DNA from 2 places in the Priestia sp. FSL P4-0332 genome. Region 2 is predicted to be linked to the other one. Evidence: riboswitches for the same ligand, from Rfam matches in the RefSeq annotation. Region 2 holds a riboswitch; the other holds the start of a gene.
What was found. A riboswitch is a leader RNA that binds a small molecule or an ion and turns the genes downstream of it on or off. The one in region 2 is predicted to bind S-adenosylmethionine.
Positions count from the first base shown of each region.

Region 1 (3,740 bases), on a different contig from region 2:
CTGATATATATAATGTAACACGCCTTTCAGAATATAAACGTCAGGTAAGGTGAAAAGTAAAAAACGATTCATTTATCATAGGTGAAAAGATTGGTTTGTATTCCTTTATTATGTAAAAAAACGTAATATAGGAAGAATTATAAGTCTTTATAAAAAACTAGATAATAACTGTAAGTATGATACAATAAATCAAGTATTTGTTAAAAATATAATATTTATTGCTGGAGTTTTGATGTATGGAAAAAAATTTGATGAGAGGCACGCTTTTGTTAACAGCGTCTTCTTTGTTAACAAAGATTTTGGGTTTTATTTATATTATTCCGTTTACAGCGCTAGTCGGAACATCAGGTTACGCGCTTTATAAGTATGCATACGGTCCATATACCCTGATGCTTAGCTTATCAACGATGGGTCTTCCGCTTGCTGTTTCGAAGTATGTATCGAAATATAACGGTCTTGGAAACTACCGGGCAGGGCAAGATCTATTAAAAGCAGGCCTTCTATTAATGACGATAACAGGCATAATAGGATTTTTAGTCCTCTATACCATGGCGCCGTGGCTCGCTGAACTAGTCATTAACGGAAAAGATTCATCAGGAAATAGTCAAAAAGACGTGGTGTATGTCATCCGAATGGTGAGCTTTGCTTTAATTATTATCCCGCCTATGAGTCTATTACGAGGCTATTTTCAAGGTAATCAATCCATGGGACCGTCCGCGCTGAGTACAATTATTGAGCAAATTGTGCGTGTGTTGTTTATTTTAGTAGGAGCATACGCTGTCATTCATCTTTTTCATGGTACTATGACAAAAGCTGTTGGAATTGGTACGTTTGGAGCGTTTATTGGAGGCGTAGGGGGAATAGGGATTCTCGGTGCCGTTTATGCAAAACGCAAGCGGTTAATTATAAAAGAAGTGAACAGCGGAAAGAATAATAAATCCGTTTCATTCTCTTTAATGTTCAAAGAGCTTGTGACGTACGCCGTTCCGTTTGTATTAGTTGGTTTAGCTATTCCAATCTATCAAAATATTGATACGTTTACGATTAACATGCTCTTTCAATCAATAGGATATGGACAAGCTAAGGCTGAAACGATTAACTCTGTCATTGGATTAGCACAAATTTTAGTGATGGTGCCGGTATCGTTAGCAACTGCCTTCAGCATGTCGCTGATTCCCGGTATTACGTCTTCTTTTGTGCAAGGGAATTTACGAGAAGTGAAGGGGAAAATTACAAAAACACTGCAGCTGCTGTTGTTTTTTACTCTTCCTGCTGCGGTGGGGCTTTGTTTATTGGGTAAGCCGGTATATATGATGATCTTTGGAGCGAAAAACAGTCCTGAAATCGGTGGAGTTGTTTTACAATGGTATGCGCCTGCTGCGATTCTCTTTGCTCTTTTTACCGTAACAGCCGCGATTCTTCAAGGAATTAATCAGCAAAAGAAATTAATTTTGGGCTTGGGCTTAGGAATTGTTGTGAAGATAGTATTAAACGTACTGTTGGTTTCAAGCTTAAAAGAAATTGGACCTGTTGTCGCGACGTACGGAGGATATGGTGTATCGGTTATCTATAACTTTTATTTAATTGAAAAATCCATTTCTTACCGAGTTCAATCACTGGGAAAAGCCGCGTTGACGCCTGTTTTATTAGTAAGTGTGATGTCAGCCGCTGTGCTTATTGGCAATTATGCTTCTCACTATTTTCTAGAAAATAAGCTGTCTGCATCTTCACTTGCGATTAGCACATCTTGTATTTCAATTGCTTTAGGTGCTGCTGTGTATCTAGGACTAGGCGTAAAAACAAGTTTAGGGCAATCTGTTGTATTAAATAGAAGAAAAAGAATGTAAAGGAGAGAAGGAAGTGTCAAAACGATTTGTACTAACCGTAGCCGCTGGAGGATGTATCATAATTTTCGGCGCGCTGCTGCTACTAAACTGGGAAAAGGTGTTTGGAGACTACCGTCCCATTCAAACAACAAAAGCTGTCTTTAAATTAGAAGTGGGAAGTCAAGATGTAGCAAAGACTATGGATTCAGATAATGTTCTTTACTATATGGTGAAAAAAGGACATCTAGATGAATATATTCAACTGATGAATGAAAAGGGATACGTGTTAAAAGAGAAAGATATCGATCATAACCGACTTGTTTTTAACGATGGACAAGAGGATGAGCAAATTTACTACAAGCGCTTTGCTAGGAAGTATACGATGATTGATGGAGAAGGGTAAAGGCCTTCACTTGTATTTTAGTAGCCTAAAACCGTATAATCCTATCTGTTTTTAAAGTTTTTTTACATAGAAAAGAAAAATAATATTGACAATTGTTAAAAAACTATTAATATTGACTATATTACATAAAACAAATAGCTATTGTTTTCCTTATCAAGAGAGGTGGAGGGACTGGCCCTGTGAAACCCGGCAACCGCTGTCTATGACAGAATGGTGCCAAATCCTTAAGAACAGTATGTTCTTGAAGATGAGGAAGAGACGTTTGGTTAACGAGCTCTTCCTTTATATAAAGGAAGAGCTTTTTTATATTATGGGGGGAGTAAGTCAAATGAAGAGATTTCTTGTTTTAGCAGTTGCGCTTGTACTACTCGTAACTGGCTGTCAGTCAAAAAGCACAAAAAGCAGTGGAAGCGAAGAGAAAGGAAAGAAGCGAATAGCTCTTGTTTTACCTGAAAAGATTGGAGTTAACCCGTTTTTTCAACAAATGGATGATGGAGCAAAACGCGCTGGGAAGAAGTATAACATTGATGTAAAAACAATTGAGTCTACGGATCAAGCAGCCATTGAAAGTAACTTGCGTGCTGCCGTAGCAGAAAACTATGACTTGATTATTACATCTTCTTTTGAATCCGAAGATGCGTTGAAAAAAGTAGCTCAAGAAAACCCGCAGCGTCAATTTGCGATTATTGATACAGTGGTCGATTTACCAAATGTAAGAAGCGTTGTATTCCGTGAACAAGAAGCTTCATATTTATTAGGAGCAGCGGCAGGATTGGTTACAAAAACGAATAAAGTAGGAATGGTTGCAGCTGATGATATTCCATTATTAAAAAAATGGACCGTAAGTTTTAAAGAAGGATTACAATCAACAAATCCAAAAGCAGACTTTCTAGTAAACTATGTTGGAAGTTTCTCCGATCCAGCTAAAGCAAAAGAACTTGCTATTTTACAGGCTTCAAAAGGAGCTGACTTTATCGCCGGAGCTTCAGCGGTAGGCGACTTGGGTGTATTTGAAGCAGCAAAAGAAAAGGGTTTTTATACGGCAGGCCAAGATATTGACCGTACGGAAGTAGATCCTGAGCATATCGTTTTATCGCAGTTGAAAGGATCTGATGCGGCTGCTTATGAAACGGTAGAAGCACTCGCAAATGACAAATTTAAATCCGGTGTAGTGACATACGGCTTAAAAGAAAAAGGTGTTGGGTTAACGTATGTGACTCAAGACAGCAAGACGCCTCTTAATGACTTTGTAGGGCAAGATGTAATTGATCAATTAAAAGAAATTAAAGATTCGATTATTGATGGAAAAACAGTGGTAAAAGATCCGTTAGCAAAGTGAGTTGAAAAGAGAAGTCGAGTAAGGCTGGCTTCTCTTTCTTATTTTTGAAAAAATCCTAATGGGGAAAGGAGCAATGAATAGAATGAGTGAGCTGCTGCAGTTAACGAATTTGACGAAGAAATACGGTTCATTTTTAGCAAATAATAACGTGTCCTTTAAACTGAAAAAAGGC
Region 1 covers NZ_JBBOUA010000001.1:3,687,089-3,690,828, reverse strand. The annotation lists gene MKY06_RS19385 (putative polysaccharide biosynthesis protein) at 237-1,847, shown strand; gene MKY06_RS19380 (hypothetical protein) at 1,861-2,229, shown strand; SAM riboswitch class I at 2,377-2,483, shown strand; gene MKY06_RS19375 (BMP family lipoprotein) at 2,558-3,568, shown strand; gene MKY06_RS19370 (ABC transporter ATP-binding protein) at 3,651-3,740, shown strand, end outside.
Region 1: another riboswitch for S-adenosylmethionine. It lies ahead of MKY06_RS19375 (BMP family lipoprotein); the one in region 2 lies ahead of MKY06_RS27080 (hypothetical protein).

Region 2 (3,740 bases):
CATCCCTTATGCTGCTTTCGTCATCTACAATTAAAATTTTTTTCGCCATTACGTCACCTTCATTCGTTCAATAAATAAGGAAAAAAAGAGAATACCTACGTATCCCCTTTTTTCTCTATTTTTAATCTTCATATTAACTTCCGTGATACGTACTATATCCGCCTGGTGCTGCTACAATTGGCACGTGGTAATGCTGTTTTGGATTCGTTACTTTAAAACGAAGTGGAATCTCGTCTAAAAACTCATCCGACGCTTTTGTACCTTGCTTCTCAAAGTAGTCTCCTACAAAGAAATGAATTTCATATGTTCCTTTTGTCATTTCTTTTGGAGAGAGCAATAGATCAACTCGACCTTCGTTATTCGTTTTTGCCGTGTGTAGATAGTTCATTTTTCCATCTTCGTTCACACGGTATACTTTTACTTTTATATTAGGTGCCGGTTTACCCTTTGCCTCATCAAGAACATGTGTAGAAAGGCCGCCCTTTGGTTTTGCTGGAGCTTGTGTTTTCTCCATTTCTTTTGAATCACTTTGATTGCTTGCCGCATGTGCTACAGTATTTCCATCACCAAGTTTTTGTAAAACCTGACCCCCATGTCCTAAACCTAAAAAACCTGCACATGAAAGTACAGCTACTCCTGCAATACTTGCTACATATTTTTTCATTAGAATCTCCTCCTTATTTGGTTTCTACCAATAAGATACCTAGGATAACTTACAAAACTCTAACGAAAATCTTACATTTTTCTTAACTAATTATTTTTATAAAAAATTTTTATTATAAAGATGGATTATAAGAAGGCTCGGTATCTTCCACTTCCTTTTAGATACACTAAATTTTTAGCTTACCACTCAACACTTTGTAAGTAGAGGGATTATGTAGAACTTTGCTAATAAATAGTAACTACTTTCTAAGTATATCAGATCAAGATGGAGGAATTGTTTACGGGAGGAAAGGAGGGGATATTCATACTGGTATTCTTATTCTCGAAATGATTATTATCCAAATAGAACTAAGAACCATTTACACATAGAGTTTATTTAATTAGCCTTTAGTTAACAGATTCGATGGGGAGCTCAATTCCGTAGTTATGATCTTCTCTATAACAAGATTTTTCCTAGCATTTGCTATGTTATTTGCAGGGAGACTACAGAAAAATGGGTAGGAAGAAAATTTGTTTAAAAAAGCCTCTTTTATTTAGCTAGAGGCTTTTTTTGATTTTGCACGAGAAAATTTCTAACGTCTTCAATTGATCAAACCTTAGAACTAAACTTCTATACAGTGTCGAAAATCCCTGTAGTAAAAAGCAAAAGTATCGCATATTTTTAATCAGTTCCCTTTTTAACCCACTCAGCAACTGTTACATAGTTCAAGCTCAACTTATTTATCTCCAAAAAGTCACGTCTATTGAGGGATTATTAATACGATAAGATTCTATCAAATGATAATGAAATTTTTAGAGAGAAGAACCCATAAGGAATCCCTTAGTAAATGTTATGGTTTCTCTTACGATCTTAGCATTACAAATTTGAAAGTGTGTTGTACCGAGTATAGTCTTATCCCCTTCACTTAATAATGTTGTACTCCAATTAGCTGTTACATCCCAATCATTTGATCTCCCTCTCTTATTGCAAGTTACGCTGTCTATTAGTATCGAGTTATCTCCCATATGGAACAACGTTTTGATAATTTCAGCTTTTATCTGATCATTTGTTGTAAACTCTTTATTATTATATAGAACACCTTCCCCAGCGTAATACGAAGGAATTTGATCTAGCTTATGTTGATTCCAGATATGATTGTAAAAATTAAAAATGAATGAGGTGATTTCAAATGATACTAATTCTGCAGGTTGCTTATACGTTTCTAGCGCTAATTTAGTCTGCATCTCTATTCTCCTGTACATTAAAGTTAAAGTATTTTCCATACAAAAAACCTCTCTATTTATAAAATAGAGAGGTTACATATTCTGCAATATGTTTCTTATCTTGCAAAGCAACTAACTTTGCAGGAATTAGCACCTTTTCAAACAAATGTTTGAAGGTTGCTGGGTTTCATAGGGCCAGTCCCTCCACCTCTCTCGATAAGTAGTATAAAATTAAAGATAATTTTACCATATTTAACAGAAAAGTAAAGGAATAAAGGATGGATTAACTGAAATGATTTTGTTATGTCAGTTACATTTAAACCTGAGAAGTAGCTTAAACTAAAAGGAGTGGTTAAGGATCGTCTCATTTATAGAACAATGAAAAGCATTCATAACGGAGGAATAAAATGAATACACTTGTTACCGGATTTAATGGAAAAGTAGGCTTTGAAGTAGCCCGAAAATTAAAAGGAAAAGGAATGCGTATAAGTTGCGCAGTAAGGAATGTAGAAAAGGCTAAACAAAAATATGGAAATGAGTATGAGTTTATAGCTCTTGATTTTTCAGATCCCACTACATTTGAATCTGCCTTAAAAAATATTAATAAGATCTTTCTCATGTACCCTCCTGGTGATCAAATTGAGTTTGAATTATTTTTACATCAAGCAAAAGAGAATGGCGTCGATCATATTGTTTATTTATCTGTAAAAGATGTGCAGTTTTTACCCTTTATCCATCATTTTAAAAATGAAAAGATGCTTAAAAAGCTGAACGTTCCTTATACTTTTATCCGTGCAGGATATTTTATGCAAAATTTAAATGACTTTCTTGGAAAAGAGATAAAAGAAAGGAACCGAATTTTTATACCCGCAGGAAAAGGAAAGACAAGTTTTGTAGATACAAGAGATATTGCAGAAGTTGTTTACATTACCATACGAGATAGTCAAAAGCATCATAATCAAAAGTACGTAATCACCGGAGATCAAGCGGTTGACTTTTATGAAGTAGCTACTATCATGACAGAGGTATTAGAAACTAACATTCATTACGAAAACCCTTCTGTGAAAGAGTTCAAAGAGTTTATGCTTCAGATAGGAGAGAATGAAGCGTTCATTAATGTAGTAATTGGTATTCACTTTCCAACTAAGCTCGGCTTAGCCAAAGGAATTACTCAAGATTTTGAAAAACTTACACATAAGCAGCCTATAAGTATAAAAACGTATATTAGAGACTATAAAGCAAATTGGATATAACAATTAAGTGAAAATCTATATAGTAAGAGACTATTATGTAACTGGTGAATAAATAAACTATAAAAAACTACCTCTTTTCTAAGAAGAGGTGGTTTTTTTAATGAGAAAAGATCAATTTGAGTGATTTAGTTGAAGCTGCTATCATTTAAAGTAAGAAAACAGATGAAAATTTACCTCGGTTAAGGGATGAAGCTATTTTTTACCTTCAATTGCTTAGATTAGAATAGTTCGTCGAAAAAACAAATTCCATTTATTTGATGAATTTGTATAGCCTGAACTATTCACCTCCTAGTTTTCCTATAATAAATGTAATTAAAAGAAAAATAGTTGCTAGTATAACAACAATATTGAGAAGTAGCATTTCACTTGTTAATCCTAATGTGTTAACAAATATACCTACAAAGGCCCAAAGGATTGTCAAAAAATAAAGCACAGGATAATGAAAACCTTTAAACATTTTATATGACGTAATAGTCGCTAATATAAGGATAAAAAAATTGCCATAATACACCTGTTAAATTATAAACATGAAGTCCATAAAAACTTAAGGCAGCAGCTATATTTGCAAATACAGCTACAGTAGTCCATCCAAAATAGAGAGAAAATGCACCGTATACAATT
Region 2 covers NZ_JBBOUA010000002.1:32,314-36,053, reverse strand. The annotation lists gene MKY06_RS27090 (response regulator transcription factor) at 1-49, opposite strand, end outside; gene uraH (hydroxyisourate hydrolase) at 134-664, opposite strand; gene MKY06_RS27080 (hypothetical protein) at 1,456-1,887, opposite strand; SAM riboswitch class I at 1,980-2,089, opposite strand; gene MKY06_RS27075 (SDR family oxidoreductase) at 2,274-3,119, shown strand.